Regions from separate parts of the Paenibacillus sp. Leaf72 genome, predicted to be linked through region 2. Evidence: riboswitches for the same ligand, from Rfam matches in the RefSeq annotation. Region 2 holds a riboswitch; each other region holds the start of a gene.
What was found. A riboswitch is a leader RNA that binds a small molecule or an ion and turns the genes downstream of it on or off. The one in region 2 is predicted to bind cyclic di-GMP.

Region 1: another riboswitch for cyclic di-GMP. It lies ahead of ASF12_RS32925 (transglutaminase-like domain-containing protein); the one in region 2 lies ahead of ASF12_RS31395 (fibronectin type III domain-containing protein).
Region 3: another riboswitch for cyclic di-GMP. It lies ahead of ASF12_RS18175 (glycoside hydrolase family 26 protein); the one in region 2 lies ahead of ASF12_RS31395 (fibronectin type III domain-containing protein).
Region 4: another riboswitch for cyclic di-GMP. It lies ahead of ASF12_RS23760 (condensation domain-containing protein); the one in region 2 lies ahead of ASF12_RS31395 (fibronectin type III domain-containing protein).

The regions. Positions count from the first base shown of each region.
Region 1 is NZ_LMLV01000035.1:367,272-375,507, reverse strand. Features, by position in the region: gene ASF12_RS32930 (SdrD B-like domain-containing protein) at 1-4,626, opposite strand, end outside; gene ASF12_RS32925 (transglutaminase-like domain-containing protein) at 4,910-5,725, opposite strand; cyclic di-GMP riboswitch class I at 5,739-5,823, opposite strand; gene ASF12_RS32915 (hypothetical protein) at 6,183-6,644, opposite strand; gene ASF12_RS32910 (GNAT family N-acetyltransferase) at 6,881-7,375, shown strand; gene ASF12_RS32905 (response regulator) at 7,424-8,236, opposite strand, start outside.
Region 2 is NZ_LMLV01000035.1:6,213-14,448, reverse strand. Features, by position in the region: gene ASF12_RS31400 (fibronectin type III domain-containing protein) at 1-419, opposite strand, end outside; gene ASF12_RS31395 (fibronectin type III domain-containing protein) at 1,031-5,149, opposite strand; cyclic di-GMP riboswitch class I at 5,322-5,422, opposite strand; gene ASF12_RS31390 (class II aldolase/adducin family protein) at 5,852-7,132, opposite strand; gene ASF12_RS31385 (NAD-dependent malic enzyme) at 7,456-8,236, opposite strand, start outside.
Region 3 is NZ_LMLV01000016.1:5,467-13,702, reverse strand. Features, by position in the region: gene ASF12_RS18185 (Wzz/FepE/Etk N-terminal domain-containing protein) at 1-267, opposite strand, end outside; gene ASF12_RS18180 (glycosyltransferase) at 336-2,534, opposite strand; gene ASF12_RS18175 (glycoside hydrolase family 26 protein) at 2,955-3,902, opposite strand; cyclic di-GMP riboswitch class I at 3,987-4,075, opposite strand; cyclic di-GMP riboswitch class I at 4,154-4,241, opposite strand; gene ASF12_RS18170 (mannosyltransferase family protein) at 4,330-5,589, opposite strand; gene ASF12_RS18165 (glycosyltransferase family 2 protein) at 5,593-6,603, opposite strand; gene argS (arginine--tRNA ligase) at 6,816-8,236, opposite strand, start outside.
Region 4 is NZ_LMLV01000031.1:77,008-85,243, forward strand. Features, by position in the region: gene ASF12_RS23745 (TetR/AcrR family transcriptional regulator) at 1-66, opposite strand, end outside; gene ASF12_RS23750 (MFS transporter) at 283-1,422, shown strand; partial or broken gene ASF12_RS23755 (aldo/keto reductase) at 1,439-1,782, shown strand; cyclic di-GMP riboswitch class I at 2,323-2,410, shown strand; partial or broken gene ASF12_RS23760 (condensation domain-containing protein) at 2,705-3,271, shown strand; gene ASF12_RS23765 (non-ribosomal peptide synthetase) at 3,333-7,250, shown strand; gene ASF12_RS23770 (thioesterase II family protein) at 7,247-7,987, shown strand; gene ASF12_RS23775 (hypothetical protein) at 8,008-8,236, shown strand, end outside.

The DNA of each region.
Region 1 (8,236 bases), 360 kb from region 2:
GCTGCTGCCTTTATACAGCTTCACCACAATGCCATTAATTCCGTCTTTCTCATCTTCGTTCTGCAAGCCATCACGGTTGCGGTCGAGCCATACATAATTCCCGATTTCTCCGCGTGGAACAAGACCCAAATCAATCGTCAGATCATTCCAGCCTGCCGGCCCAATCGTAATGACCTCGGTTATTCCTTGGCCATCCGTTTTGTTGGAATCCACATCTGCCGCTCCAGCTTCCGGCTTCGTTACGCCGTATTCTGCCGGAATGACAAACTGGACATGATAATCGCCTTGCGGCAATCCGGCAAACAAATAAAATCCTGGCTTGCCATTTTCATCATGCGTCACGGTCTCAGCCAATACATGGTTTGCATCGTCATAAAGCTTAACGATAATGCCATTAATGCCTGTTTCCGCTGCATCTTGCAGCCCATCTTCATTACGGTCAAGCCATACATAATTGCCGATGGAGCCCCGCTCATCCGAAACGACAGGTATTTCATGCTCAGTCGTCACCGGCGGTGTTTCATCGGAAACAGCTTTAGCCACATTGATAATGGAAGCCGCTGCTGTATCTACTGATGTTACTTGATAGGAATACGTAAATTCCTTCGATTCCCCAGATTTTAGCGATGGAATGCTCGGTATGCCGGATACTTTCGTATCCGTAATCACAACATTCGTTAAATCGCGTTTGCCTGTATTCGTTACTTTAACCGTGTAGTTAATCCAGCTTCCTGCTGCTGTATCGGATACAGCGACTGCACTGCCTCTTTTCTCAATCTTAAGCCCTGCTGTCGGAATGCTAGCCTCATCCTTAATCGGATCAGGGGATTCATTGTAATACACGGTTGCTACATTATCCAAATCTGTCAAATCCAAATCCGCACTCGTGACACGGTATACGCCTTCAAGCGTCAATCCCGCTCCTGCTGCAAGATTTTTAATGACAATAGACGGATTCGTTCCGCTATTAGCCAACTGGCCAATAATGTCTGGTCTGTCATGGCTGCCGCCATTCAAGGCAACTTCCTCGCCATTATACGTCAGCTTAGTAAATTCAAAGCCAGCTTGCAGTCTGTCAAGCGCATCTGAAATTTTAAAATTATGCAAAGTAACAGAAGATGTATTTTTCAAAGAAAGCTTATAATGCACATCGTTCCCTACCACTACATATTGCTGCGATGGAGCAATTGTCGAGGAGCCTTGCGTCACACTTGTAATTTCTTTCTCAAACGTGATGGTTGGGTAAGACTCGCCAGTAGGTGATGCTGTTTCGATTAAGCCCAAATCGATTGTCGGAATTTTACCAGCAGTACCCAAGCTGATCGTATCCGTACGATATGGCGTATAACCGTCTACTGCAGCGCCTTTCGTTACCAGGTTGGAGTCATTGTCATTCGTATGGCTTGGATCTGCGCCATGCACATTGGCTGTCGTCGGCATGTAGCGATCTGGCAGCACAAACTCTACGAAATAATTTCCTGCCTCAAGTCCCTGGAACAAATAGTAGCCTGGGCTTCCATTGTAATGATAGCCTGTCTTGCTTGACTTGAACGGTGTCGTTTCACCCGCTTTGTACAGATTTACGGTAATGCCGTTAATACCTGCACCTTGGCCGCTGTCGCCTGGATATTCTTCATCCTGCGTGCCATCACGGTTGCTGTCGAACCAGACAAAATTGCCGATTTCGCCAAGCGGTACATGCTCGTCATTCGGGTGAATCAGGAAGCCGACTTTGTTAGGCGCTGTTGGAAGCATTTTGCTGCCTTCATCATTGCCTGCACCGATTTCAGTTGCTTGAATGGCAAAAGAGTTCCAAGCTACTTCATTTGTCGGTGCTCCTACAGGGGCATCCATTTTCCAATCCAATACGATATAGTCGCCTGGCGCAAGTCCAGATGCTCCATCACTGCCTACAATGTTCGACAGCTGGAAGTAGAGCGATTTGATGTCTGTCAAATCATCCTTTTGGTAATTCCCTTGTTCGATCCAGCCCTGCTTGCTGTCATTCACATTCGTGAAATTGACAACCTGCTCCTGATTAACCGACTTGCTGTAATACGCGGACAGCGTGTAGTTTACCGTTCTGCTTCCCGCTGCCGCTGAGGATGTAAAGGTTTTATTGCCGGAAGAGAGTACTTCCGCTAGGTTAGGCTGCCATTGGGAGCCCCTTGCTTCATAAGGCGAACCGCTGTTGACGCGCAGTGCATTATCGCCTACATGCGGCAAAATATCCAGCACATCAATGACGCCGAGTCTCGTATTGCCGCTATTGCGAACTGCCAATCTGTAATCCGCTGTTCCGCCTTCGTACGTTACGCTGTAGCGCGGGTACTCGGTGTATTCAATATCGCCATCACAATCAAATGGCTGTACAGGAAGAGCTGGTTCTCCATCATACGTAGCATCATCTGATGCCCGGAAAATAGGCTCCAAATCGCCTTGATTCCATTTTGTCGACTGGACGAGAGATGCTTTGCGTACCGTTACGTTCGCTGAAGCATGAACAAAAAACTCATTCGTTCCCGCCGTTGGATCAAAGCCTATAACTGTATCTTTAATCGTATTGTTGCGTGTTTGCCACGCTGGCAAACTTTGCGGATTATCCTGTGCGGAATCCCCTGTATGCCAGAACTCTGAATTTGGATCGCTTGTTGTAATATACATATCGTTCGTGTAGGTAGTACCTTGAGGCGTACCTGCACGGACCTCGCCTTTATAGCTGATTTCAAAGCTTGTACCTGGAGCAAAAGAGGTGCCGTCGGACCATGACCATTTCACAAGGGTCCGTCCCGTACCGTTCCAGTTTTTATCAACAAGCTCCAGCTGTGGAGCACTTGCTCCAGCAGGCGTGCCCGTAAATGTAAACGAGGCTGCCAGTGCCGCAGCAGGATCAGCTATTTTAGGATTCGTGTAATAATCAAAGCTTGTTGGCAATAAATCATAGACAACTGGATTAATATAAGGTCCCGTTGCTTTAATATCGTTGCGGACCGTAAGTGTGAACGGCACCGTGCTGAGTGGACGGAAATTTCCCGCTCCAATCGCTTTATTAGCTACAAGCCATGGCTTCTCATTGTTGATGTTGAAATCTGCCTGAGCCGTTTTCTGAGGCTTGTCATCCCATTGGCCCGGAATGGTAACATTCAGCGCTTGATAATCCAGCGTGACTTGATTCGTTACTTGATCACCGTGGACGACAGGGGTGTTCGTGCCATTAGCAAAATCTCTAACGGTCCCTGTAATTTCAATGCCGCCAATTGTACCTCCTGGAGCTAGGGTGCTGAACGACCACTCCAAGGCAACCAAAAATTCGCCAGCATTTAGCACAATGCGGTTCGTACCAGCTGTCGTGCTCACTGTAATTGTGCCGTTAGGCGCAAGGCTGCCGCTATACGCATGCCAAGTTTCAGTCGTACCATCGCTTGTTTTATAACGAAGCTGGGAAGTGAAAACATTTGGCATTTTAATGCTGCTGTAGTCCATTTCCGCAGGCAGCACATCTGTCAATACCAGGTTCGACAAAGAGGTATTTACATTCGTCCCCGTATTGCTGATGCCGCCGATGTTGAACTTCTGTGTTTGGCCATGCCAGCGATACTGGTAAACACGCGACTTGGTTAGTCCGGAAACGCCAGATACTGGCTCTCCGAATTTAGTTGTCACATCAGCGTCAGGATCAGTGACCGAGCCGCCACCTTCGAGCGTATAACCGCTCAAAATTTCAACATTATTTTTGCGTTCCAGCGGTGTTCCGGTCGGATGACCATACCCTAAATCGTCAGGGAAGGTGACCGATACTTTCGCTTCGAAAGATTGTCCGGAAGCAAGCTCAATATTCGACCAAGTGATCGTGCGAGCTGTTGAATCATAGACACCGCCTTCTGTTGAGCTCACATATACAGCATCTGGCGGCAGTGTATCGACTAACGTCGCATTTTTCAAGCTGCCAGGGTTATCATTGCCGGCTTCGCCTTTAATGCCTACCGTATACTCAACCGCTCCGCCAATAATCGGAACTGTGCTGCCAAATCCAGTAGCTTGGCTTTTATAAGCCCACCACTTGTCGTAGGTCGAAGCAGTTGGCGTCGCCGTCGGTGTTGCTGTAGGCGTCGGTGTAGCTACCGGATTCGGGTCCGCGTTAATCGTTACATTCGCCGATGCCGTTGTACTTTCCGCTGAATCAACGAGTGTAATCGTCGCCGTATTCGTCGTAGGCACAACCGAGCTTGAGCCAGTCGGCTTCGCTTTCACGGGAATTTCCAGCTTCACCGAAGTACCGGAAGGCAATGGATGTGCATTGACGGTTAGAGTTTGGCCATTTTTCGTATCCCAGCCTCCATCCTCCCAGCCATCTACAATTTCAAATTGTGCCGGTACTGTATCAACAATCGTTACATTCTTACCGACATGAGTCGCTCCATCTGCCTGATACAAGATCGTATACTTGAAGGTATCTCCTACATTAACAGTGCTCACACTGGCTGTCTTTGTAAAAGTCAGCCCTGTAATCGGTCCTGCTGCCTGTACCGGTGCTGCGAATGGCTGTAATGCAGCTTGCAGCAGCAAAACGAGCAGCATGATCCAGGAAATCTTGTGCCTGATCGCTCTCTGTCTACTTGCGGGCATCTCATCAATCCTCTCTTTTTCTCTATCTCCTCTAGTTTCTCTCTTGTTGTGAATACCGATAATGCCTAGTACAAAAACATTACCTTACAAATACCACGTCATTTTCCATCCTCTTCCTCCTTGTATTCAAATAAGAAAATTATATCCAGCCCAACTGTACAAAAACTTTACAAGCCTCCCCTTTATCCGTCAGCTAAATAACTGCAAAAAAGCTTCGTCCATCCGATGAAGGATAGACGAAGCTTCTGTGTGTACCTATTGAGTTATATGTGTTTATTTCCGTTTAATAAACTTTAGCAGCCGTATAACGCGAGCTGTCTTTAATCATTTTGCCCGCTTTCTTGCTGTTCTTCAGGCCAGCATCAAGCGTCGTATCGATCGTGATCCATTTGCCGTCCAAATATACTTCATTCCAGGCGTGATAATTTGATACATCAGACGCTTTGCCCGTCACCATCTTGGCCGGAATGTCCAAGCTGCGAAGCATGCCTGCCATTAATGCAGCGTAGCCGTAGCAAATATCTTTCTGCGAACTAAAGGTACGATCGATTTGAGGCAAATAATCGTTGGTCACCTTAGCCGCAAGCTGATGATCGTAAGAAATATTCGCTACAATATAATTGTAAACCGCCGTTACCTTCTCGGTATCCGTCTTTGCTCCCTTAGTCAGTTCCAATGCTTTCTTAACCGCTTTGCTGTTGCTGCTCCAATCAATATTTTGAATGGAGTTCAAATAGACGAGGCTGCTGTCACTCAAATTCAAGGTAACTTTGCCTGTATGAACTGCTCTATATTTTTTGGTACCACTTACGTTTTCCAATAATGAAATCGTATAATCTCCATTGCCCAGTTGAAGCGCAAACCATTCTTCTGTCTGGTTTGTCCGGAGCGCATACGTATAATTTTTGCCGTCTTTGGCTACAACCAGCCTTGTATCTACGCCTGACTTGACCTCATAACGAATGCCGATGCTTCCTTTATCCACATTGGATTCGTCGAGCCAGCTTGTCCCAGCTGCCGCTGCCACTTGAGCAGTTGCTTGAGGGAACACGGACAGAATCAACGCCAGCAAAATCATAACCGTTAAACTTTTGCGCATAAAAAAAACTCCCTTCGGTGGCTAGGCTGCCATCTAATAATAGAGAAGGCCCTTTAGCTTTGCGTCCCTGCCTTTCGACAGGTTTGCCGTTATCGTGTAAAGTTTTGTAAGTGGTGTTAGGTAGAAAAACTACCTTATATTAAACTATGATTATCTCTAGTATATACCCATTATTTGCAATAAACAATACGTTAAATCTTTTTTATTTCCAGGCTGAGGCTTGTATTTTCTGGTTTTTCTTCATCCATCTCCGCTTTAACCGTTTCATAAAAGGCTCTTCCTTCCGCTCTTTAAGCATGCCCTTTACGTCTCTAAGCAGGAGCATATACCGCATTTCATCTTCGTGCTTCAAGCTTTGAAATTCTTTCAAATGTTCTGCGCCCATCTCGCTTCAACTCCATCATGCGTTTTATCAATCCTATGTCGGTTGATAAAATTCCGATACCCGAAACAGCGTTTAGCTGCTTTTGACCGTGTAAAACTTTTGGAATCTCCAAAACTTCCTTGGTCCTGTCGACAAATAAAGCCACGCAAAAAAATCACGAATACCATCATCTACGATTCCCTCATTGTACCGATAAAGCTGACGCTGGTAGTTCAGGCGGCATATTTCCACCCCGTCCCACCAAAAAGAAAACGTGTTCCGCTTATCATCATGCTCCAGAGTAATCATAAATTTCCCTTCCGAAAGCTGAAAATACTGCTTGTCATAAAAAAACAAAGGCCCCTCAGAAGTAGCTGTAATGCCAATAAAATGACCTCTATGATGGGTATAAAAGCCACGAACGATGGTGTAATCGGTCATTTGATTCAAATTCAGCTGTCGTAGGTGCTGGGCTCCCTCGCTTATACAGCAAGCCAGCTCAGGATAGCGAAAATGGCGAATGACATTCATTTGCCGCTTCTCGGTTATCATCATCTTCTTCAACCATTCCTTTGGACATGCTATTTTTTTGAAAATGAAGCTCGTAAAGCTTGTCCGTCTCCATTTTCACCTACTCCTCCATTATAAATAGGGCAACTCTACAATTTCTCGACAAAATCTCTGTTTAATCTCGCAAAACTTACAAAATAATAGGCCGCATAGAATATTGAATTTTTATTCCTTCAACAGTATGATAATTCAAAGGAATACTCAGAAAGGACTGCAGCCCTTTGGAAGAACAAAAACTTTGGACTAGAAGCGACGGATTTACAATTAGCACAAATAAAGCTTATTTGGATATTGAAACGATTTATAAATTTCTAAACGAGGAATCTTATTGGGCAAACGGAATTGACAAAGAACTTGTACAAGCAGCCATTGAACACTCCATTTTGTGCTACGGCATTTATCAGGGGAATCCGCTTAAGGAACAAGCGAAGCTAGTTGGTTTTGCGCGAGTTGTCACCGACCTTGTCCGCTTTTCCTGGTTAGGGGATGTATTTGTTATACCCGAGTTTCGAGGTATAGGACTTAGCAAGTGGCTATTAGAAACCATATTGGAGCACCCCAAACTAAAAGGAACAAGCTTTAATCTAGGTACAAAAGATGCTCAGACTTTATATGCCAAGTATGGTTTTAAGCCTCTCGAGCAAGTAGAAAGAAGAATGGCACGGCCATTGGATTGGAGAGCTATTTATGAGGGCTATGGTTTAAAAAGTCAATAGCACTCGCTTGCCCCTCCAATTATTTACCATTTTGTTTCCTTCACCAGTCTACAAACCATTAACGCCGCTTTTCCAATCTTTGTACCATTCTGTAATGTATGCGCTTGGCTGCTCGTTCAATTCCTCCATCAGCGCGGCGGTTAAAGCATTGTACTGCTGATTAACCATAAGATGATTCCCTTTAGACGCATACAGCTGCATTAAGGCAAAATAAGCCTCTTCCGCCTGCGCATGCTCCTCGATAATTCGAATATATCCGGCAATCGCTTTATCCAGCTGGCCATGCTCGACATGCCAAGCTTCCAAGCGATAGGAAGTATTCAGCCACAGGCGCTTCAGGCGCTGGCGTTCGCTCTCCGCCCACCAATAATCATAATCCTTTAAATAATCGCCTCGATAAAGATTCATAGCCTCCTCGTATTCCGCAAGGGTTGCCGCCGCTAGCGGCGGTGCAGCAGCAATTCCTCTCTCCCATTCCTCCACATCCAGCACAACCTGATTAAGCGTCAATATGTATCCTTCTGTTGTATTGGCGATGTGAAAACACTTTCCAAACTGATCAAGCGTTTTCCTAATATGGTACACCGTCGTATACAGCTGGGCATATACTTTCTCCGTCCCATTATCGGGCCATAGCAAATCGATTAATAGCGATTTCCTTACCAGCTGTTCGCGATGCTGGAGCAAATACAGAAACAGCTCCTGCGCCTTTGTCGTACGCCAACGTATGGCTGCATCCTTTTTTCCAGAAAATTCGACACTAAACTGCCCCAGCAGCTGCAAAATCAGGTGCTGCTCCTCATTCGTTTTTATCACTTGCTGCACGGCCTGCCCTTTATCCTTCACATGGGAGTCCAGCCG
Region 2 (8,236 bases):
AATGATTGGACATTGAGCGCATTAAAGTTTACTTGCTGTGCTGTTGCTGTATTAGAGATAACTTTTGTATCTCTTGGTGTGCTCTCTGCATCTATGAAATAGGAAAGACTAAGATTACCGCTTGCTGAGCCCGTCACGCTCACTGACGGAATCAAAGATTGCAAATCACTAACCATTTGACCGGAAGCAGGTGTCAAAATGCTTTGTTTCATAACCGTTTGAATAGTGAAAAGAGGGCTATAGGCATATTCTCCCCACATACCGCTATCATTCGCCGATATTCTAATCATCGCTTGATTAGAAGGCCTGTATCTATTTAAATTCATTAAATATTCCCCAACATGATTGACCTGCCAGGCGGGCACGGTTTCGACATCATCCCACGAATATCCGCCATCTAGTGAGATTTCTATTTTCACTGTACTAGGAGTCCTCATTAATAAATTCTGAACCTTCCATGTCAAAAGCATATTTCCCTTATAAACCTCGTTATACCGAGGACTACTTATCATTACTGGATCATTGGCTGGTTTATATGCCTTATATACATGTATGGAGCCTAAATTTTGTCCAAAGCACCCTACTTTTGTAATCTTAATATCTCTAGTACCGCCCCCTATTGGCACACCTTCTATATCCAAAAATGGTTCATTATAAAAGCTTTTTAAAATATAATAGGATCCTCCGAATACTGCCGGGGAGAAGCTTATTTCGTATCCGCATCCCGGCGGTAAATTGTTTTTATTGCTTGTAAATTCTAGCCTCGTATGATAAACCTCATACGGAGAATGATTGATATCAAAAATCAAGTTCTCTTTGCCATCCAGATAGACACCAGGAGTATTGGAAGAATAGAAGTTTTGTTCACCAAAATTATGACTTGCCACGTACGACCAGTTAGGGTTTTTAAGCCCATTATCCGGAGTAATGCTTGCTGCTAAAACACCAACATTTTGACCTATGAGCGTTACCAGGAAAAAATATAAGGTTAGTACTGTAATTTTTCTCATTGAACTGTCCCCCACATATGCTATTCCACAATATAAGTAATTTTTGAGTAGTCATTTGTTTTCGCCAGAAACTCAATGCTGTTCACTATCGTTTTGTCGGCATTAATAACCTCAAACACGATTTCTCCAGGCACGAATTTCCGTACGATTATATTGGTACCTTGAATTAAGCCAGTGCCCAGCTCGATTTCTGGCGTCATTCCACTGAGTTCTAGAACTTCTACTTCAGAAGGCTGATAAGTTACCGTAATCGTTCTCTGTGTGACACCCTGCTTCTTAGGAGCAGCAACGACTACATTGAACTTATTGTCCTTGCCTGGGTTTACAATAATTTCAGGTATTGTATTTTTCTCTACTTTTTCAGACCATTCGCTAGAGCTGCTCGCCGAATGGGATCTAACCCGATAAACATGTCGTGTATTGGATTTCAGCCCCTGATGAACATAGCTGACTCCTGAAATACCTTCAATAAGCGTCCCATCGACTTCAAGGTCATAGCTTGCTGCTCCTGATACCGAGGTCCATTCGACAGTTATTTGATTTGTTTTTGCTACAGTAGAAATGATTTCCGGTACCCCTGCCGAGCTTATAGCTGTGACCGCTTGACTCCACTCGCCTATGGCGTTGCTCGATTTTGCTCGCACCCGATACACATGCTTTGATCCCGGAGCAAGCTGTGCGTGTACATATCGGGTCAGATTGCCGTTATCTACAATCCTTCCATCTACTTCAACGTCATAACCATTTGCACCGACAACGCTGTCCCACTCTATGGTAATACTCGTACTTGCGGAGAGAACTTTATGAATAACTGGAATGCCCAGCCCCGTACTTGCTCTAACCGTGTCGCTCCAATCGCCAGTCAAATCATTATTTTTCGCCCTTACACGGTAAACATGCAGCGAATTAGGCGCTAGCCCTGCATGTTTATAGCTAGTCCCCGTTGAAACCTCTACTAGCACCCCATCAACAGCGATTTCATAGCTAGTAGCTCCACTGACACTATCCCAAGAAATTGTGATTGTATCATTTGTTGATGCTGTCTTAACGTTTTGCACCTTACCAAGTGAAGTTGCTTGTGTAATGATCTCGCTCCAGGGACCGTTCCCCCCAGTATTTCTAGCTCTGATGCGGTAGGTATGCTCCGTAAATGGCAGTAAATCCTTATGCACATACGTTAAATTCAAGCCATTATTTACGATTAGCCCGTCCACTTCAATATCATAGCCAACTGCCCCTATTACTTGATCCCAGGTTACAGTGATAGCTGTGCCTGTAGCTGCAGCGCGTATATTGGAAGGCACTCCCGAAAGTGTTGTGCGTGTAATGGAATGGCTCCATTGTCCAATAACGTCATTATTTTTGGCGCGTACCCGGTACGTATGCTCACCGTTCTGCTCTAAATTGGAATGTAAATAGCTCGTATTCAAGCCATTATCTAAAACATTTCCATCCACCTCGATATCGTATCCGGTTGCCCCCACAACCTCATCCCACTCCACTGAAATACTGGAGCTGCCAGCCACTGCATGCAGATTTTCCGGGACAGAAGGCAAGGTAGTCGCCGTAACTTTCTCGCTCCAATTACTTGCTCCATTGCTATTTTTCGAACGAATTCGATACGTATGTGTTGTATTAGGCTCTAACTGATCATGCAAATATTCCGTTCCCGTTATATTGCTTTTAACTGCGCCATCCACCTCAAGATCATAGAAATCCGCCCCAGAAATAGAATCCCAAGTAATAAGAATCGATTTATCCGTTGCTGTTGTATTCAGCACACCAGAGGTTCCTGGAAGCGTAGATTTCACAAGTATTGGGCTCCATTGCCCTGGACCGCTTGTATTCACCGCTCTTATTCGATAGGTTCGCTGAATGTTTGAATTCAGATTTTCTTCAAAATAGCGATTCACATTGCCGATGTTAACGACCGTATTGTAGGTTTCCACCTCGTAGCCGGTAGCGCCCCTCACATTCTCCCAAGTCAAGGTCACTGAATCGCTTGTCGATTGCAGTTTAATATTCTCGGGGACATCCGGCAAAGTCCAAACCTCCGATACAGAAGACCATTCGCCCTTTAAATCGCCGCTCGTCGCTCTGACTCTGTAATAATGCACCGTGCCTGATGGCAGCAGCTCATGAATAAATTCATTAAGAATGCCCAGTGGATAAATGCTGCCATCCATTTCAACCTCATACCCATCTGCATTAAATGCAGTAGTCCAACCGACCTTCACCGCATTTTCAGATGGAATAGTCTGAATGGCAGGAGTTGCAAACGGAGATAGCTGACTAGCTGGTACAACCTCTTTCGCTCCTGAAGCGCTTTGCCATGATAAAATGGCTTTAGGCGATCCATTACGACTAACGTATTCCATTTGAATGTCAACCTTTTGACCAGCTTCTAAGGCAATAGAGCCAGTAAATAATTTATTTCCTTGCGCTGCCCACTCATCAATAATTAGAGTTCCATTCACATATAGTTTGACTCCGCCATTAACATCAGCCTCGAACGTATAATTTTCAGCGTAATAAGGCTGTATTTGTCCAGACCATCTAACAGAAAACCGTCCATCATTTAGGCCTGTCGAAGATACAGGAGCCTTGCCTTGCAAAGCGGGCTGCTCCAGCACCGTCGTTTTTTCACCATCCAAATTTTCCTCTGTAAAATATTCCGCCTTTAACCCTGCTGCCAAATATTTCAGCTTCGTTTCCCCTTCAGTACCGACACCGATGTTAATAATCGGTTTCTGATTAGCTGTAATACCGCCTCCGATGGCAACGATGCCTCCGGTCTCAATATTCAAGTGATTGTTGACATGCATATCGCCTTGAATAAATAAATCTCCACGTTTCACAGAAATATTGGCCTGCTGATTATTGGAAACCAAGCTGCCAACTACCATTTCCTCATCAATATTCATAGTTACATTTGTATTGATATGAAGACTTCCAGGTACAATGACTCTTCCTGCTTGTACATTAAGCAGACCACTGTTATAAGTAAGGCTCCCAGCTATGAAATTGTCCGCAATCGAGACACTAGAATTATTATTCAAGTGCAAGGAACCTTTAACCCACAGATTCCCTCCCATTGTCCGAGTCGAATCGTTAGGTTTTTTAATATCAATAGTCAGCTCAGTGTTCGCATTCATGCTCCCATTGACGACCAAAGTTCCATAAACCGTAATGGTGAGCTTATTATTCGTATTGATGCCCTCTGCGATAACATAAACCGGTTTCGTAGGAGAGCCCAATGTCAGTGAGGAATCTAAATTTAAATGGCCCACCGTCACAGCTACCATATCGCTGCTGCTGTTATTAATTGCTGCCTCCAGGCCTGAGGCACTGCAATTATTACAGGAAATAAATGAAGGATTGGATGCCGCCAGTTTGCTTTCCAAAGACGCCATTTCTGCATTCATATAGCGGCTAATTTCCGGATTTAAATCGCCTACCCGGATAAAGGGAAGCGCATTATGCTCATTATTTTGATTGCCGGAAATAATAATTTTATTGCCCTGAAGCTTGTTTTGCTCCGCTGGCTTCCCAATTTGCGGTTTTGGAATCGTTTGGATGACAGGCTCCAGAGATTTAATTTCGATATATTGAATAGCTGTTGTATCTCCACTGCTGCCCGCATTGAGCGTCAGTTTCCCGTCAGCAATGACAACCCCCTTCTGAAAAGTTACTTGTCCACCAGCAGGCAGCTCCGTATTTTCCCAAAAAGTGTTGCCCTCTACATAAAGCGTATTATTGCTTTCATATACAGAGTTCCCGACACTGACCTTCACGTTATACCTGCCATTCGGCAGCTCAATCTCCCATTCGCCGCCTTCTTGCACTTGAATAGAAGAGTTTAGAAGCGGCGCATCGTAGGTGCTTCCTGTAACCGTAGACTGCGCATGATCCATATTCCAACCGTAGAAGTATCCATTGTGTGGACCATACTCATCGCCATGGTCGGCCAAATAGCCATCTGCTGCTAAAGCATCAGTTGCTTTAAACTGAACATTAACACCTCGAAATGACGCGGCAGCCTCCGTGGAATTGCTCCAGATGGAAGGAAGGAACATTTGAATAATTAAAGATAAACATAATACTCTTATTACACCTTGCTTAATCTGACTAAAATACATTTGAATATCCCCCTCTATTAAGAAAAACGTCTGGCGGCGTCCTTTCTATTAGACGCCATCGTTTTGGCAAAACGTATAGAGAAAGTATGAGAAAATTCATATCCTTTCCTATACGTCAAGCGTAAACGGCTGTCGCCGCTCTTTGGCGGCAAATAAAAAAGACCCATTTACTTTTGGCGGCCCGGCTGTCATACGGCAACCATAATTATGGTTTTCCGTGAAGACCCGCGGCTTTGCGTCCCTGTCTTTCGATCAGGTTTGCCTTTATCAATTTCAATGGGTTTGTTGATTCTTAAACCTACATTTCTAGTAGTCTCCACGAAGACCCTCGACTTTACTCCCCCGCCTTTCGAACGAGTCTACCTTTCAGTTCAATTGATCTAATAGTTCTTTGTACTTAGTATATCGGTTGGGTATTTAAAATTTTATACTACATAAGTCATGAAAATAAATATTTTTATTTGGCATGTCATTCCTCATTAACAGTGGACTCCTTATATTTAGTAAATTCTAGATCATACAACAGGAAGTTAATCCTATTTGAACTATTAAAAATCTTCCTATTTATCTCCTTGCAAATTATTAGTCGTATGATCAACAAAAAAATGCCCAACCCGCTAAACCACGGGCTGGACCTATCATTTCATATTTAAGTTCACTTTTTAAAACTCACATTACTATTAATTTAGGCAATATGGCCTACTACTTCAACCCAAAAGCCTGCTCCAGCTCCGCAATCCTCGACTGCTCCATATGCACAATAGCTCCAATGTTTTTCGCTGAAATGGTCGCTTTCGCGCTGTATTCGGCGACCTCCAGGCGGTCGAAGGCGTTCAGCAGGCTTTGCCCGGTGACGATGACGCAGTCATTTTCGGCAATGACGATGGGCGTGTTCTCCTGAAAAAGCTGCGCCGCCTCCTGCGGCTTCGTATACAAATCCCCATAAGGAAGCTTAGGAATATTCCGCAGCAAAATATAGCTTTCCGGAATCGTCCGCGAATCCAGCAGCTCCTCTGTCACCGCAAACGCCATAATATTAGGCGGATGCGCAATAATAACCGAGTTTACATGAGGCTGCGTCTCATAAATATGCTGATGAAACTGTACCGAGCGGCTTGGCACCTTGCCCGCCTCTTTCTTCCCGCCGTCAATCCGCACGAGATCCGCTGGCTCCACATATTTACGGTCCTGATCATACGGTGTAATAATGAAGGAATTTTCACCGACCCGATGGGAAAAGGTACCCTGCGTGCTCGTAAACAGCCGCTGATCGTAAGAACGCTTAATGAGCTTGCACATCTCCCGGCGTGCTTCCTTCTCCTCACTGCTGTAAAAATCCGGTACAAACTCCTCCAACAGCGCCTCGCGCGTATCAGCCAGCTGTTCGCCCCGCAGCGATACTGGCGTCCCAATCCGGTTCGCCTGTATTTCCATCCGGGCGCAATATTCCAGCGTCTCGAATCTTTGAAAAGCTTCAAATAAATCGCGGCCGCCTACAACGACACCGTGATTTTCCAGCATAATCGTGTTGAGCCCTTCGCTGAATACATCCGCTATATTTTCACCCAGCTCCGCGCTTCCCGGCAAGCCGTATTTCGCCATGCCTACTTCGCCGCAGATCAAATAGTCATTCGGAAGCAAGCGAACATTAGGCACTTTACGCACCATGCTGAACGCCACAAGTGCAGGTGGATGTGCATGGACAACCGCCCGAATATCCGGCCTTCTGCGATAAATCATCTGATGAAACGGGTATTCGCTCGATGGCCGATGATTGCCCGCGATCGTACCGTCCGCCTTCACACAAACGATATCCTGCCGCGTCAGCTCCCCCTTGTCGATGCCCGCAGGCGTAATCCAAAGATCGCCGTTATCGTCCAAAATCGATAAATTGCCGCCTGAAGTCGTCGTCATGCCATAACCGTAAATGCGCTCCATCATCATGACCAGTTGATCGGAAGGATGTAATAAAGTAAATTCCATGTGGATGTCCCCCTTTTTTCGCATTCAATATCTTTGTTTATATTGTATTACTTTTGTTTGTTTTTGAAAGTGACTTTTCTTACATTTCTTTTAACCTTTTCGCGCAAAAATAAAGCGGCGTCCAGCAGCTTATCATCTTGCTATACACAAAAAAAAAGAATGCCTCGGGTACATAACCTCGAAGCATTCCCATTTCAATCTATATAAGTCGAACTCTTGATTAGCATAGAACGATGGTCGTCACTGCGAGAAAAGCCGGACCTCCGTCCGCTGTTGTTTTCTGATTTCTTGCTTTAATGCTTCCTTTTTACGCCAATTTCAAACTACAGCTTGCGCTCCCGTCTGCGGGCAACTCCCGAAGCATAAGCTCCTTCAATGACCGCCTCTTTGACGCGATCCGCCACATGCGGATTGAATATGCTCGGTATGATGTAATATTCATTCAGCTCATCCTCGGTAACAACCGCAGCAATCGCTTGGGCGGCAGCGAGCTTCATTTCCTCCGTCACCCGTGAAGCCCGGCAGTCCAATACGCCACGGAATAATCCGGGGAAGCATAATACATTATTGATCTGATTTGGATAATCCGACCGTCCCGTCGCAATGACGCGCACAAGGCCTTCCACTTCCTCTGGTGTTATTTCCGGTGTTGGATTCGCCATCGCGAACACAATGGCATCCTTCGCCATTTTGCGAACATCATCCGCCTTCAGCACGCCCGGCCCTGATACGCCGATAAAAATATCTGCGCCCGCAATGACTTCGCTCAGCTTGCCCTGCTCCCGGCTTGGATTCGTATGCTCCGCATACCATCTCCATGCTTCATGCTCGTAGCTGCTGCCAGCGACGAGTGCGCCATCACGGTCAACCCCGATGATGTTCCGCACACCTGCCGCGAGCAAAATCTTCGTGCAGGCAATTCCTGCTGCGCCAACGCCGCATAGCACGATCTTGCAATCTGCAAGCTGCTTGCCTGCCAGCTTGACCGCATTAATAAGGCCTGCAAGCAGCACCACCGCTGTGCCATGCTGATCATCGTGGAACACCGGAATGTCCAGTTCCTCAATGAGCCGCCTTTCAATTTCGAAGCAGCGCGGCGACGAA
Region 3 (8,236 bases), on a different contig from region 2:
AGGCAGGCCAAGCGCCGCAATTACCTGCTCCAAAATCAGTGGATTTTTCAAAATCACATTATACGTATCCATCAACTTGAGACTGCCTTGAATGGAAGTGAAATTATCACTTGTCTCTTGTGAGGTTATTACAATTTCAGCCGTTGCCTTATAAGACGGAGGACTTTGCATTTTCACATAGCCCACTGCGACTGACAGCAGCAGTGCCGGAATAATGACAAACGGCAATCTGCGGATGATCAGCTTAACCATTCTGTGTATTTCCAAATCTCTCATCCCCTTGCAAAACAATCATTCGCCCGTCATAGCCTGGCGTTCATTCCTATTCAGACTGTCTATGACTTGGAGTTCGCTTCTGCTGGTACAATGCCAGAACGCAGCTCCTTGCTTGGCGGTATGCTGCTGGACTCCCCCAGCAGCAGGCTTAAATCAAAAGCTTCATCGAATACAATGGCCGCTGTCATCTTATTGCGTTTGGCCCAGCTTACGCGGATAAGACGACCGTTTGCCTCGAACGCCGAGCCGATAATTTGCAGCCTGACCTTCTTGCCTTCATGCATCGCCGCCTTCTGCGGGAGCTCAATTCGGCAGCCCGTGTAGCTAATATCAAGCAGCTGTGTCCGGTAGCGCTCTTCTTGATCGACCACGATCGAAGCGCGCCGCTTCAGCCTAACTCTCGGGGACTTGCGATTTATCGACTTATAGGTGTACTTGAAGTTAGAAAGATAACTGGTCACAGAAGTCCATACGCCCGCCTGGAAAATGCCCTTAACGAACTCATCCGCACTGCCATATACTTCAGCAAGCCATTTGCGCTCCTCATCAATGTTGCTCCAATGAAGCTTGAAGCCCACCTGAAATCCGGAGCCATGCTTATCATAAAATATTTTTTCGGCAGCTACGCGTATAGCGTCCTGGGATAACGGAATATCCAGCTCCATGCGCTCTGGGAGCGGCAAAATCGAGTCCGTATAAATACGGCAGCCTGTCTCGCTAATATCCAGTGTCCTGACGTTTTCCATCTTCAGCTCTTCATCATCCATATAACGAAGCGTGAGCGGCAGCTCCTTGGCAAAGCGTTCCGCCTCCCGCATGCGCGGGCGTTCAAAACCAAGCAACAGCGCGAGAAGCAGGAATACTCCGTTATAACCGAGCCAAAATAAATTAATAAGCATAGGCTGCAATTCATTTTCTCCTGCACCCGCAATACGCCCCACATTTAAACCCATCAGTACAATCGACAGCGCAAGCAGAACAAACAATGGCATCATATAACGATAATTAATAGACGTTTTGTTCTGATAAATGCCTTTCGGCGTCACTTCAAAGGGAATAGCCTTGCGGAAGATTGTTTCCTGAAGGGCTGCGAGGAATAGCGTTGGCGTCATGGCCGTCTCGTAAACATTGTTCCAGAACACATTAAGCTTCTTATTCGTTAAATAAGGTACAACGGTAACCGAGAACAAGAAATACGGCAGCCAGAAAATAAGCAGTTGTTTCAAGCTTGTTTCAAGAATCGCCACACCAAAGGTCAGAAAGAGCATAGGAGACAATATGTACATAAAGCGCGTAACGCCAAAGTACCAATACAGCAGGTTGGAGAAATAAAGCAGGCGCTGCATCAAAGATAAACCCTTAGCCTCAAGCGGATTGGACATCCTCGTCGTCTGTATCGTGCCCCTTGCCCAGCGGGCCCGCTGTTTGATTTGATCGGATATGGACTCAGACGTTAGTCCTAGTGCCAGCACCTCATTCAAGCAATAAGAATCAAATCCATTGGATTGAAGCTTCATCCCTGTAGCCAAATCCTCTGTTATCGTACCGATAACGAAACCACCAATATGGTCAATGGCGCTGCGCCGGAAGATGCAGTTGCTGCCCACATAAATAACAGCGTTAAAACGGTCTCTTCCAGATTGAATAAGCCGCATAAACATATCTTGCTCGTTCGGAATGTTGCGCCCTTGGTAATAGTTGTATTGGAAAATATCTTCGTTGTAAAAAACTTGGGGCGTTTGTACGTAAGCAAGCTTCTCATTCTCTGCAAAAAATCCTACCGTTCGCTGTAAAAAATCCGGTTTTGGCATCATATCGGCATCTAAAGTAAGGAGCAAATCGCCCTTCATCTTCGTCAGCGCATGATTCAAATTACCCGCTTTAGCATGTTCATTTCCGGGACGATCGAGATAATGAACGCCTAAACCTTCGGCTAATTCTCTCATTTCCGCTCGCTTTCCATCATCACACACCCAAATGTTTAACATATTTTCCGGATAATTCAAGTTTTTACAAGCAAGTATGGTTTTTCTAACCAAGGATGGCGGTTCATTGTAGGTAGCGATCGTAACATCCACAGAATAAAGGTTGTCAGGTAATGGCGCAGGCTTTCTTTCAGTGGGTTTTAGCAGAAGAATGTGGAATAAAACGGATTGAAAAATAGAAATGATTTCAAAAAATAGTAACAACGATCCAAAAATTAATGACCAGCCAGATGGGAGTGTTTGTACAAGTCTCCATACTAGATACACGATCATGATAGCAATGGATAGCGTTGTTAATATGTACCTAGCTTTTGTTTTCAAATAACCCCAATCCTTTGCGCTCTATTTATTCGCCATAATTCCATTCCTTTTCTGACTAATCTACAACATGGATTGACTATACTGTCTAATTTCGCTGTCGATATTTGTTAAATCGGCCGGAAATATGATATTTTTGGCGGCTAAGGCTCAAATTCAAAGTTATCTTATCACAATCCTTGCCCCTTTAAAAGTTAATTTTTCTTCTTAACATTGTAATCTTATTGGCAAAAGTGTAGAAAAAAAGCGAAAAAACTCTAATTTTACGCGGTTTACGCGAAATTAGAGTTTTCTCAGAATACCTATTTAGTATTATATCAGCCAGTGTTTGATAGAGTTGAGACCAGGACTTGACGACTAGCCCCGTCTAATCTTTTAAAGCGTTTTTTGCAGCGTTTGGTAAGCGCTCAGGCTATCAGCCGACGAATCGATATGCCAGTCCAGCTCTTTGTTCTCGTTGAACCAGATCAAGCCTTTAATTTGGCTGTACGCTGGCGATTGCACTTGATTCATCGCATCAATAACCCATTCGTTTTTGCTGCCGCCGCTTTCTGTTGTGCCAGTTTCAGCGATAATGATCGGCTTGCTCGAAATGCTTGTCAGCGCTTGGTACGAAGCGTAGAATACGTCGTTAAAGCTTCTCCACGAGCTCCACGATTCTTTCGTTCCAAAGTTGTAGCCATCGATCGAAAGCAGGTCTACGTAAGCATCGCCTGGGTACATAGCTGTAAACGATGCGTTTTTGCCAACATTTTCAGCGTTTACGTTGTACATGAATTTCACATTCGTTGCGCCTTGCTCTCTGAAAATCGTAACGACACGTTGGAATGCCGCTTTGTAAGTCTCGTTTGTGTTAACTGTGCTGTCGCCAACGCCCCAGCCGTACCAGTTGCCATTGCCTTCGTGGAAAATGCGAAGCCAAATTTCAGGGTTTTTGTTAGCTGCTTGCCAGTTAACCAGTTGTTTTGCCGTTTGTTTCAGGTAAGCGTCTACTACGCCTCTATTAATATCAGCAGTCGAATATTCTTTGTAATTTTTATTTTTAAACTCAAGGGTAAGTAGGTTAATCGAACCATTATTATTTACATAGTCCATAAAGCCCTTCCATTCATTAATCCCTTGGTTCGAGTTGACAAAAGTATGTACAACATCTTGGTGTCCACCGATTAGTTGCTCGTAGGCAGCGATGTTGTTCAAGCTTTGGTTCGGCCAAGTGCCGATCCATGCTCCGTTGTAAAAGTTGGTTTGCGCGCTAGCAGGGAGTGCCCAGAGTAATGTCGAAGCGAGCATAAGGAGTGTAAGAGCGAATTTTGTAGTTTTCATAGTAAGTTCCTCCCCCGAGCGAATGATGGTCGTGGTCCGAAGAACACGCCGCACCTTCATCAGGCAAAGGAGGCTATGTCGGGCTTCGGCAGCTGGCGAGCATATCCTGTTTAAGGATGAAGCCCCTATAGCTTTGCGCACATCAGGTTTCCCTGAGTTTGCCTTTTCGTGTAAGCAATAAAAAAAAGATAGTCCCTGCTCCCGAAAGAACAAAGTCTACCTTGATTAATAAAGGAAGAATCGATGTTGAATTCGGTAGCTGGCGAGCATATTCCGTTAGGAATGAAGCCCCTGTAGCTTTGCGCACATCAGGTTTCCCTGAGTTTGCCTTTTCGTTAAACGATCTAGGTATAAAGTACGAGCTAAAGTAATATGGTGCTATTGTACACCTTAAGCGCAAATTTCGTCAATTTATTTTTTCATAAATTTATACAACGAAAAAATATCCATTAAAGTAGCAAATCGCATACACAATATGAAGCAGGAAAAACATCATGAAATAAAACATTTGCAGCGCCTTATTATTTTTCAGCACATCCGCAAAATAAATGTAGAAGGGGAACGCCACCATGACATAACGTGGAATGCTCTGCAAAAATTCGGCGCTGGCGAACGGAATGAGCATAAGCAGCAATCCATAGGCAAAAAACAGCCATTCATGAGCATTACGGCGAATATCTTTCCAGCGCATAATAAGAAAGGCAGCAAAAATGACGAGGACGGCATTCGCGATAATAAAGGCAAGCAGGCCATTTTCCCAGCCGCCATTTCCTGAGAAATAAGGCTTTTGGATAAAATGAATATAGTTCGAGAACGGAGCAACCGTCTTGCGATACCAGTTGATGCTTTGCTCGGTAATCGGAGCCAGCATATCGCCAGTAAGCCATTTCATGTACAACAGATAACCGGCTAGCGGCAGCGCCGAAATGATTGCATAGCCTAAATACTTCGTGTCCTTCCACTTGAAACGGTACAGCCTGTGTTCGATCAACAGCGTACCCACAACGAAAAACAAGTTGACGAAGCCCAAATTGCGCGTCACAGCGGACAAGCCCCCGAACAGAAACGCGAGAAAATATCGTTTTTGCATCGCATAATAGACGGTCATTAGCGACAGCATGAGGAACAGGCTCTCTGTATAAGGCACGGCATAGAAGATGGCGGTCGGAAAAATGAGCAGCAGCAGCACCGCGACTTGAGCGTGCTCCTGTTTCAGTCCTCTTTTTAAACAAATGCCATAAAAATAAAAAAGTGATACGAGCAAAAACAAATTCGATAAAACCGATCCCACGACTGTCGCATCGTATTTAGAAATAGACTCCACCAAAAAGACTAACAAAGGGTATAAAGGGAAAAACACCCAATTTGCACTAGGATGCGATTCGTTGATGTTATACGTATCATAGCCATTTTCGGCAATTCCCAAGTACCATACGCTGTCAAATTTCCTTAGATCCTCGAAGCTCGGCTTCTTCAGCTGTGAAATATCCGTCTGGATCGAGAGCTGGCTCGATGTGAAATCATGCCCCTGCACGACCGTATAGTCCGGCGGAATTTGATAGTTCGGAAACAGATTCATGCCGAGAAAGCCTGCAAAATAAAGCAATATTCTCGTAATGACAAACAAGGAGAGCAGGAAGATCAAAACTTGCGTATTCGATTTTGCTTTAAGCAGCAGCGATTCCATTCGTCACCTCGTCTCTTGTAATTGCTGCGATTTCGTTTCCGCTGGCACAACGTTATGCAGCACGGTTTCCACGAAGTATTTCGGGCGTTTCTTCGTTTCAATGTAAATTTTGCCGATATATTCGCCAATTAGTCCAATGCACAGCAGCTGAATGCCGCCAATGAACCAAATCGAAAGAATCATCGAGCTCCAGCCGGATACCGTGTTTCCCTGCAAATGCCTGACGAATACATAAAGGGCGAACACGAGGCTCATGACCGACATAAAAAAGCCGACAACCGACACTGCGCGGATAGGAGATACGCTAAAGGAGGTAATGCCCTCCCATGCGAAGATAAGCATTTTTTTCAACGGGTATTTCGATTCGCCGGCGGTTCGCTCCAGACGATCGTAGTACACACTGTCGGATTTGAAGCCGATGGTAGGAATAATGCCACGCAGGAATAGATTGACCTCCTGGTACTCCTCCAGCTTATCAACGATCTTCTTGCTCATCATCCGGTAATCCGCATGATTATAAACGACGTTTACACCAAGCTTAATCATTAGTTTGTAGAAAAATTGCGCGCTGAACTTTTTGAACATCGTATCGGTCGTTCGTTTGTTCCGCACGCCGTACACGACTTCATAGCCCTGCTTGTACTTCTCAATAAACTGGTCGATCACCGTAATATCGTCCTGCAAATCGGCATCGATGGAAATAATGCAATCCGCATACTCCTTCGCCGTCAACAAGCCCGCCAGAAGTGCCCGCTGATGCCCGACGTTCCGGGAAAGCTTCAGCCCGCTCACAAAACGGTTGCTCCGGTGAAAGGAATCAATGAGCGACCACGTTTTATCGCGGCTGCCATCGTCTACAAGCAGCATTTTGCTGTGCTCGGATACCTTTCTCTCCTTCACCAGCCGTTCCAGCAGCAGGGACATTTGCCGCACCGTTTCCGGCAGCGCTTCTTCCTCGTTATAGCAGGGCATGACGATCGATACAATAGGCAAATCGGACTCATTGCCTCTCATGACTTTTCCCTCGCTCTCTATGATGTTGTCCATTTTTCGACAATTAGTATAATAGCATTCCTTGGTTAAAGTAAAGTTAAATCGCTGCTATTTGGCTGGGCATTTTTCTTTAAAACGTATTATGCACCATTTTCAAGAAAAAAAGCCCTTGCTGCAAGGGTAGCTGTCTGCCACCGCTGCCGCAAAGGCTGATCTTTGTCTGCATGGGAATATTACATTTGCTGAGGAGCCGAAACGCCCACGAGGCGGAGCGCATTCGCAATGACGGTGCGAATAGCGCCAAGCAGCGCAAGGCGCGCCTGAGTCTGCGCCGCGTCCTCGGTAATGACGCGTTCTGCTCTGTAATAGCTGTGGAACTGGGAGGCCAGTTCATATACATAGCGAATGATGCGATGCGGCGCATATTGCTCCGCCGACTCCGCCACTTCCTGCGGCAGCTCGCCGAGCTTGCGCAGCAGGTCGTATTCAGCCTCCGACGTTAGCTTGCTGAGGTCGTTCTGTTCAAGCGGCAGCAGCGCGAGGTTCTGTTCCTGCGCCTGGCGGAAAATGCTGCAAATACGCGCATGCGCATATTGCACATAAAACACCGGATTCTCGTTGGATGTAGAAATCGCGAGATCCATATCAAAATCCAGATGCGAGTCCATGCTGCGCATCGTGAAGAAATAACGGATGGCGTCTACGCCTACCTCATCCATCAAATCCTGCATCGTAACCGCTTTGCCGGTACGCTTGGACATTTTCACCTTTTCGCCGTCCTGGAACAGGCTGACCATCTGGGCAATCAACACGACCAGCTTGCCTGGGTCGTTGCCTAACGCCTCCATCGCCGCTTTAACGCGCGGAATGTAGCCGTGGTGGTCTGCGCCCCAAATGTTGATCATACGGTCGTAGCCGCGGCTGTACTTGTCCATATGGTACGCGATGTCCGGCGTCAAATACGTGTAGGAGCCGTCATTTTTGACGAGCACGCGGTTTTTATCGTCGCCGAAAGGCATCGTGTCGAGCCAGGTTGCGCCCTCTTCCTCATAGACGTGGCCCTTCTCCTTGAGCGCCTCAAGCGCCTGTTCAACCTTGCCGTTCTTGTAAAGCGACGTTTCGCTGTACCAGATGTCGAAGCCGACGCGGAAGCGATTAAGATCATGCTTGATCTTGTCCAGCTCGCGCTCCAGGCCGAAGCTGCGGAAAAACTCCAGACGGTCCTCTGTGCTCAAGCTCAGCAGACGATCGCCCTCCTGCTCGGCAAGCAGCTCTCCAAAGCCGACAATATCCGCGCCGTGGTAGCCATCCTCCGGCATCTCCGCTTCCTTGCCCAGCGCCTGCTGGTAGCGCGCTTCAATCGACTTCGCCAGGTTGTTCACCTGATTGCCGGCATCGTTAATATAATATTCGCGGGTCACTTCATAGCCCGCATATTCAAGCACATTGCACAGTGCATCGCCTACTGCTGCGCCGCGTGCATGTCCAAGATGCAGGCTGCCCGTCGGATTCGCGCTGACGAACTCCATCTCCACGCGCTTGCCTGCGCCGATTTGCGTCCGTCCGTAGTTGTCGCCACCTGCGACTACCTCGCCAACGACGGCGTACAAGTAGCTTTTGTCCATCCGGAAGTTAATGAAGCCTGGGCCGGCAA
Region 4 (8,236 bases), on a different contig from region 2:
CAAATCAATAACCGCTTTTTTTAACGCTTCCTGGGTTTTGAGTATTCTCCGATCCACTTTAGCCAACTGGGAATCACCAATCTTTCTTTAATAATTGACAATGATGATGCAACTGTTCATTACTTAACAAATCCAGCTCATTTAGCAATTGCAGATGTTCGGTGTCTGTTTATAATTATAGACGTGAGTACATTAATGAATCAAGGAATAGTAGAAATTCAATGTTTTTGATGTCCGAAAAACGCATCGGGGATTATACGTAAAAAACGGGGGGAAAGAACAATGGAACGTCTATGGACGAAATCGTTTACGCTCATGACGATAGGAAACCTATTTTTGTTTAATGCCTTTTATATGCTGTATCCGACGATGCCGCTATTCATCACACAGATGGGAGGCAGCGAATCGCAGGTCGGGCTGGCGATGGGCGCGTTTATGCTGTCCGCCGTTATTTTTCGCCCCATCGTCGGCGGGATGCTGGACCGATTCGGCAGGCGCCCGTTTCTCATTTGGGGGCTTATTCTGTTCATCCTGGCAATGTATATGTATAACTGGGTTGGAGGAATTGTTGTGCTGATGGGGCTCAGAATTTTGCATGGTATGAGCTGGGCCGTTTCTACAACCGCCTCAATGACAGCGATTACAGACATGATTCCAGCGGGCCGCCGCGGCGAAGGAATGGGATGGTTCAGCACATCCATGACCTTGGCTATGGCAGTCGGTCCGATGTTCGGGCTCTGGGTGACAGAGAACCAGTCGTACAGCGCTTTGTTTTTAATCGCCGTCGTCCTCTCTGCGATAGCGCTGCTCCTGACGTTAGGAGCAAAAATGCCCTTCCAGCCCAAAACGGGCGTAAGAAAAATAGAATTGTTCGAAAAATCGGTTTTGCCGATTGCGGCATCCGTCTTTTTTCTGTTTATCGCGTATGGGGGCATTACAACATTTGTTCCGCTGTTCGCTAAGTCGATTCAGGTCAATTCCGGCGCATTCTTTCTGGCCTTTGCTGCATCACTGGCACTCAGTCGTCCCATTTCGGGAAAACTTTCGGATCGATACGGAGAGATTTCTGTTATCGTACCAGCCCTTGTCATTACGATTGGCGCCTTGATTGTGCTCAGCATGTCGACCGGCTTAGTCGGTGTGCTTGTTGCGGCGATTTTATATGGCATCGGGTTTGGCTCCGCGCAGCCGGCCCTTCAAGCGGCAACGATACGTCTGGCCCATCCAGAGCGAATCGGAGTTGCCAACGCCTCGATATCGACCGCTAATGATCTTGGCATCGGGCTCGGTGCGATCGTGCTAGGCTGGGTTTCCCAGTACATGAGCTATCAGGCGTTATTCACGGTCAGCGCTTTGTCCGTTGCAATTTCCTTGCTGCTGTTCACTTTATTTGTAAAACGTTTGTTGAAAAATAATGAATAAATGGAGGAACAATCAAATGGAATATGTGAAACTCGAAAATACGGGCTTGGAAGTATCCCGAATTTGTCTGGGCTGTATGGGCTTCGGAGTAGCCGTGCAAGGAGGGCATCAATGGATTATTAATGAAGCAGACAGTCGTCCCGTTATTAAAAAAGCACTAGAGCTTGGTATCAATTTTTTTGATACAGCTAATGTATATTCAGCCGGATCAAGTGAGGCGGTTATTGGACCTGCTTTAAAGGAATATGCAAATCGGGATGAAATCGTGCCGGCTACTAAGTTGAATGGGCGCACGCAGGTCCAAACGGTGCCGGACTTTCTCGAAAGGCCATTATGAGCGAGATTGATAAAAGCCTGAAACTCTTCAGAAAGAACCTGTAACCTCACCTATTGTTGGTGCTACAAAAATATCGCATATTGAGGATGCTGCAGCTGCTCTTTCCATAAAGCTGACACCTGAAGAAATAGCCCAGAAAGATGATCTTGAAAAGAATAAGCGGATCAATGGCTGGACGCCCATTATCTTGTGAATACATATGCCGAACCTTTTAGACAATAAAGGAAAAATCGATACCACAGAAACGCGGTGATGCGTTAAACTGAATGCTTATAAAGATGGCTGTCGAGACCTTCTCGACAGCCTGATGCCGCCTAAATGGCGGCTTTTTTGTTTTAAAATTTTCATAGCGTTACGTATCAAGGAAGATAAATCTGCGCAGGATTATTTCGTTCTAGTCTATCCAAGTTTCGTCTCCTCCCATAGACTTTCATTCTCTTCATATTAATAGGACCCCTCTCCCAAAAACTTTTTGTCGAATGAAAATATAAAAAAATGTAAAAAACGTAACTATTTGATGAACGGATTGTTTATAGATTAGGAATGGAATAAAACAAACATAAAATGGATAAAGGCATACCTATGGAAACATAGGGACGCAAAGCCATGGCCTAAAGCATCAGACGATGCTACGGTTGACAGGTTGCTGGAAAATGGGAGCAGACTGTCCAAAATCCGGGCAGTTTTTTATTTATCAAAACAAGTTATTGGGGGTAATTTGATGAAACGTTTTTATTATCCATTAACACATGCGCAAAAACGAATTTGGTATACCGAGCAGTTTTACCTCGGAACGAGTATTGCCAATTTGAGCGGTTTTCTCAAGCTTAGATCGCATGAGGGAATGGATTGCAGCAGGAAGGGAACAAAACCGTTGTCCAGCAAAATGGCAAACCAGCCGATTCAGTAGTCAAGCTGGAGGTGATTATGCCGGTAGCTGTAGCTATTAACGTATCACGAACGGTAGGCTGGTTTACCTCCCAATATCCGGTTGTGCTCGACATGAGCTATACGGACGATTTAGCCTATCAAATAAAACGGGTGAAAGAAGATTTGCGCCATATTCCCAATAAGGGAATCGGTTATGGCCTGCTGCGATATTTGGCAGCTGATGAGCATAAAGCAGGGCTCACCTTCTCATTCAAACCGGAAATCAGCTTCAACTATTTGGGGCAATTCGACAGCGAGGTGCAAACAGACTTGCTTTCACCATCCGTATACGATATGGGCGCGCAAACAAGCCCGGAATCTGAAGCGCTGTATGCGCTCAGCTTAAGCGGTATGGTAAGAGGCGAACGCCTCGTTGTGTCTTGCGCCTACAATAAAAAGCAATATTTGCGAGCTACGATAGATCAGCTGATGGATCGCTTCCACCATCATTTGCTTGTATTAATTCAGCATTGTACAGCCAAGACAGACAGAGATTTCACACCTAGCGACTTTACGGCGAGCGAATTGCAGCTCGAAGAGGTCGGAGATATTTTTGACATGCTGGCAGAGAAGTTTGGCTAAGAGAATGAATTAGCGCGCAGTTTAACTTGCTGCGGAATGGATAGAAGGAGGCCAAGCACAGGTGAACGGGATTACTTTTCAGAAGGAGCAAGTACAAGATATATATTTTTTATCGCCTATGCAGGAGGGCATGCTGTTTCACACGCTTCTGCACCCCGGACAGAGCTATTATATGGAACAGCTGGCCATTTCGGTGAAAGGCTCTTTTCGCAAAGAGTTGCTGGAACAAAGCATGAACGTGTTGATGGATCGGTACGATATTTTTCGTACCGTATTCCTGCACGAGAAAATCAACCGGCCGGTTCAAGTTGTATTCAAGCAGCGAGCGTTCCGCGTTCAGGAAATTGATCTATGTGATCAGCCGCGTGAGGAGCAGCAGCGACAGCTTGCTGCCTTCAAGCAGCAGGATAAAATGCTGGTATTTGATCTGTCCAAAGATATTTTAATGCGGACGACCGTTTTTAAGACAGCTGAGGACACGTATGAATGGATATGGAGCTATCACCACATCATGCTGGACGGCTGGTGCTTTGGTATTATTGTAAAGGAGCTGTTTCAGATATACAGCGCCTTGCTGAATCATAAGCCATACGAGCTGCCCGTCTCGAAACCATATAAGGAATATATCAACTGGCTTGGCAAGCAGGATAAGGAGGCTTCGCTTGTCTTTTGGTCGAGCTATTTAGCTGAATTTGAAGGGCAGGAGTCTTTCGCCGAGCAGCGCAGCAGACGCCATAAGGAAGGCTATTCGTCAGGCGAGCTTCATTTTAAGCTTGGAGAGGAAGACAGTGAGGCTTTCTCTAGATTGGCAAGAGAGCAGCAGGTTACGTTAAGCACGGCGATTCAAGCCGTTTGGGCTATACTGCTTAGCCGTTATCAGCGCAGCAGCGATGTGTTGTTTGGAGCAGTTGTATCGGGTCGTCCCGCTGAGATTAGCGGTGTGGAGAGTATGGTGGGCCTGTTTATCAACGTAATCCCAACCCGTGTCCAGATCGTACCGGATATGACCTTCAAGCAATTAGTATCGGAAATGCAGAGACTTTCAGTGCAAACCGAAGCGCATCAATACGTGCCGCTCTATGATATCCAGAGCCGAATAGGCCAGCAGACGTTAATTGATCATATTGTTGTGTTCGAGAATTATCCGCTTCAAGAGGCCGGCAAACAAAGTGACGAGCAGAGTCTGGGATTTACGATGGGTGACATTCATATTTTCGAAAAAAGCAATTATGATCTTAATCTTCTCGCTGGGCCTGGCAAAGAGATGGTGATGAAGCTAGCATACAATGCCAATGTGTATGAAAGCTCCTTCATTAAACGCTTGAAGGCGCAGCTCATCTACATGATCCGCCAGCTCGTGAGGGAGTTCAATAAGCCGCTTGGTGAGCTTGAAATTGTGCCGGAGGAAGAAGCGCATCGCTTATTCGCTTTTAACCGTCTGGATGGCCGGGACGGGGAAATGGCAGCAGCAAGCAATATGACGCTTGCTCAGCGATTCGAATGGCAGGTGGAGAATACGCCGGAACATCTTGCCCTTTCTGCTCCAGATGGATTATTTACTTATGCTGAGCTGAACGCTCGTGCAAATAAGCTCGCTTACGTGCTTCGCGGCAGAGGAGTTAACGACGGGACTATCGTTGGTCTGCTCGTTCACCGCTCATCAGATATGATTGCAGCTATTTTAGCCGTTCTTAAGGCTGGGGCGGCGTATGTCCCAATCGATCCTGCGTACCCAGAGCAGCGAATCAGCTACATGCTGGAGGATAGCGGAGCGAAGCTGCTGCTCACGCAGTATTCGTTGACAAGCGTTATCGAGAAAGTAGAGTATCAAGGAACCCTTCTGTACCTCGATGATCCAGAGCTGTATAAGGAAGCTGCCGCCAGCAATTTAGACACTGGGGAAGCGCCAATAGACACATTAGCGACGACTCCCGGAGGCTTGGACAGGCTTGCTTATGTGATGTACACTTCTGGTACGACTGGCCAGCCTAAGGGGGCGCTGATCACACATGCCAATATTTCGCGGATTGCGATTAATACGAACTATATTGAAATAACTAAGAATGACAACGTGCTGTCGTTGTCCAATTATGCTTTTGACGGCTTCACCTTTGACTTATTCGGCGCATTGTTAATTGGGGCTGCACTGGTGCTTGCTCCAAGCAATACGATTATGCATGCTGGCAAGCTTGTACAGTTCATTAAAGAAGAGAAAATTACGGTCATGTTCGTCACGACGGCGCTGTTCAATCTGCTCGTAGATGAGGAGGATTCGTGGATGAAGAGCATCCGCAAGGTGCTGTTCGGCGGAGAACGCTCATCGGTGAATCATGTACGCAAAGCGCTGCATAGCATGGGACCGGATAAAATCATTCATGTATATGGCCCAACGGAAAGTACGGTGTTTGCGACCTTCTATCCGGTTCATGCGCTTTCGGAGGATATGGCTTCCATCCCCATTGGCAAGCCGCTTAATCAGACTTCAGCTTATATTGTAAATGAGACGGATCAGCTTCAGCCGATTGAAGCGGTCGGGGAGCTTATCCTGGGCGGTGAGGGGCTGGCGCTAGGGTATTTGAATCGGACAGCTTTAACCGCAGAGAAATTTGCTCCAAATCCGTTTGTACAAGGAGAGCGTATTTACCGCAGTGGTGATTTGGCAAGGTGGCTGCCCGATGGGAATATCGAGTTTATAGGACGCGTCGACGATCAAGTGAAAATTCGCGGCCATCGTATTGAGCTAGGTGAGATCGAGAAACAGATTGTAAAACTTGAGCAGGTTAAAGAAGCGCTCCTGTCTGTTGCATGTCGTGCTTCGGGCGAGGCATCGCTTTGCGCTTATGTTGTATTGAAGCCTCAAATGGAGTTAAGCAAGAATCAGCTTCGCAATTATTTGCTAAGCATGTTGCCAAACTATATGGTTCCGCCAGCCTTTGTTTTTCTTGATCGACTGCCGTTGACCGCCAATGGAAAAGTGGATCGGCGAAGCTTGCCTGCAATGACGGAGTTCATGAATGAATCCGAACACTACGCACCTCCTCGCAATGATACCGAGGCCAGGCTCGCTGTAGTATGGTGTCAGGTACTCGGGGTAGCACGAGTCGGTATTCATGATGATTTTTTTGCTCTAGGGGGTCATTCGCTGAAAGCGATGACGCTTTGTTCTATCATGCTAAAGGAATTTCAGATCGACATCCCCATAAAATTATTGTTTGAGACGCCGACAATTGCTGAAATTGCAGCTTATTTGCAGGAATGGGTCGAAAGTGGGCAAACGGTGTCTAGGGCTTCAGCGCATCTGACGCTGCTTAACCCTAAGGGTGGCCCCCATTTATTTGCTTTCCCTCCGGTGCTTGGGTATGGCATAGTGTTCAAGGAGCTTGCGGACCAGCTGCCTAATTATCGCGTTCACGCTTTTGATTTTATTGAAGAGGAGGATCGCATCACTCATTATGCCAGCCAAATGCAGAGCATTCAGCCGCATGGCTCCTTCATCTTAATCGGTTATTCTGCTGGATGCGCTCTAGCATTCGAAGTTGCCAAACAATTGGAACGGGGCGGCAGGCAGGTAGAAGTTCTAATCATGATTGATTCTTATTGGAAAAATAACGTGAGTGATTTGAAGGGCCGTACAGTGGAAGGTGACGTTGCAGAGCTTATGGAAGCCAATAAGCAAAATATTGCGCTGCAAATAGACGCAGTTCGTGAAGGAATCGTTCGCAAAACAGCGGCCTATTATAAATATTACGTAGAGTGGATTGCGGAGGGGCAAGTTCATACTTCTATTCATCTGATTCAATCCGAAACCGCATTTACACTTTCGTCCGAGCTCTCTTCCTGGAAAAGGGCTGCGGGAACGGGAGAATATGTGGAGCATCAAGGCTTTGGAAAGCATGGGGAAATGCTGCAAGGGGGCTTCGCCAGACTGAATGCTCAAACCATCCGCTTTCTATTAAAAAGGAGGCCTGTGAAAAAATGAATCCATTGCTCAAAACGTTTTGCACGGGAACTGGAAAAATTCCACTTATCTGTTTTCCATTCGCGGGAGGATATTCTGCTGCATTCTGGCCGTTGCACCATTTTGTTCAAAATGATTGCCAGCTGCTCGCGGTTGAACCTCCTGGACATGGAACGAACAGCATGACCTTGATTCCAAATTTGGAGGGATTGGTGGAGCTGTATGCGAGGGAGCTTGCTGCGTATTTTCAACAGCCATTCGTCCTGTTTGGACACAGCATGGGTGGAATGGTTGTATACCGTTTGGCACAGAAGCTGGAGCAGCAAGGAATAGTCGCTAAAGCGGTCATTATTTCAGCTATTCAGCCGCCACAAAGCAAGCGTGAGCGAACAGCGCATCTTGATGATGACGCCTTTCTCGATCACGTCATTCCCATAGGCGGCATACCCGAGGAGCTAATAAAGCAGCGGGAAATGCTCGACTTTTTCCTGCCCTCTTTCCGGGCGGACTTTCAGGCACTCGAAACCTTTGAACATAGCGATCACACGCTGCTTCAGGCGCCTATGCACGTGTTTTACGGTGCTGAAGACTATAAATGCGCGGAGGAAGCTGACGGATGGAGGAAATGGGCCTATAATGTCCGGCTGCATCGCTTTGAAGGAGGACATATGTTTCTGCTGTCAGAGCCGGAGAAGGTGGCCGCGAGCATCCGAAGCATTATTGAAGCAGCCAATAAAGAAGAAACTCACTATATCTAGAAAAAGAAAGGTGATTTAAATTGCTATTATTCAAAAATAGATTGTCAAAAGCTGCTATGGGAATAATGATTATTGCCAGTTTATTATTTTCGACTACCACCTATGCGGCACCGACCATAAGCAAAGGCATTGCGCTTACGGCACCACCACCTTCAACATTATCATTGAAGGGTTTTATGAATCCAAGTCATATTTACTTGCTTGATGGAACAAACCGCATTACTAAGGTGAATAATCAAGCTGTGACGC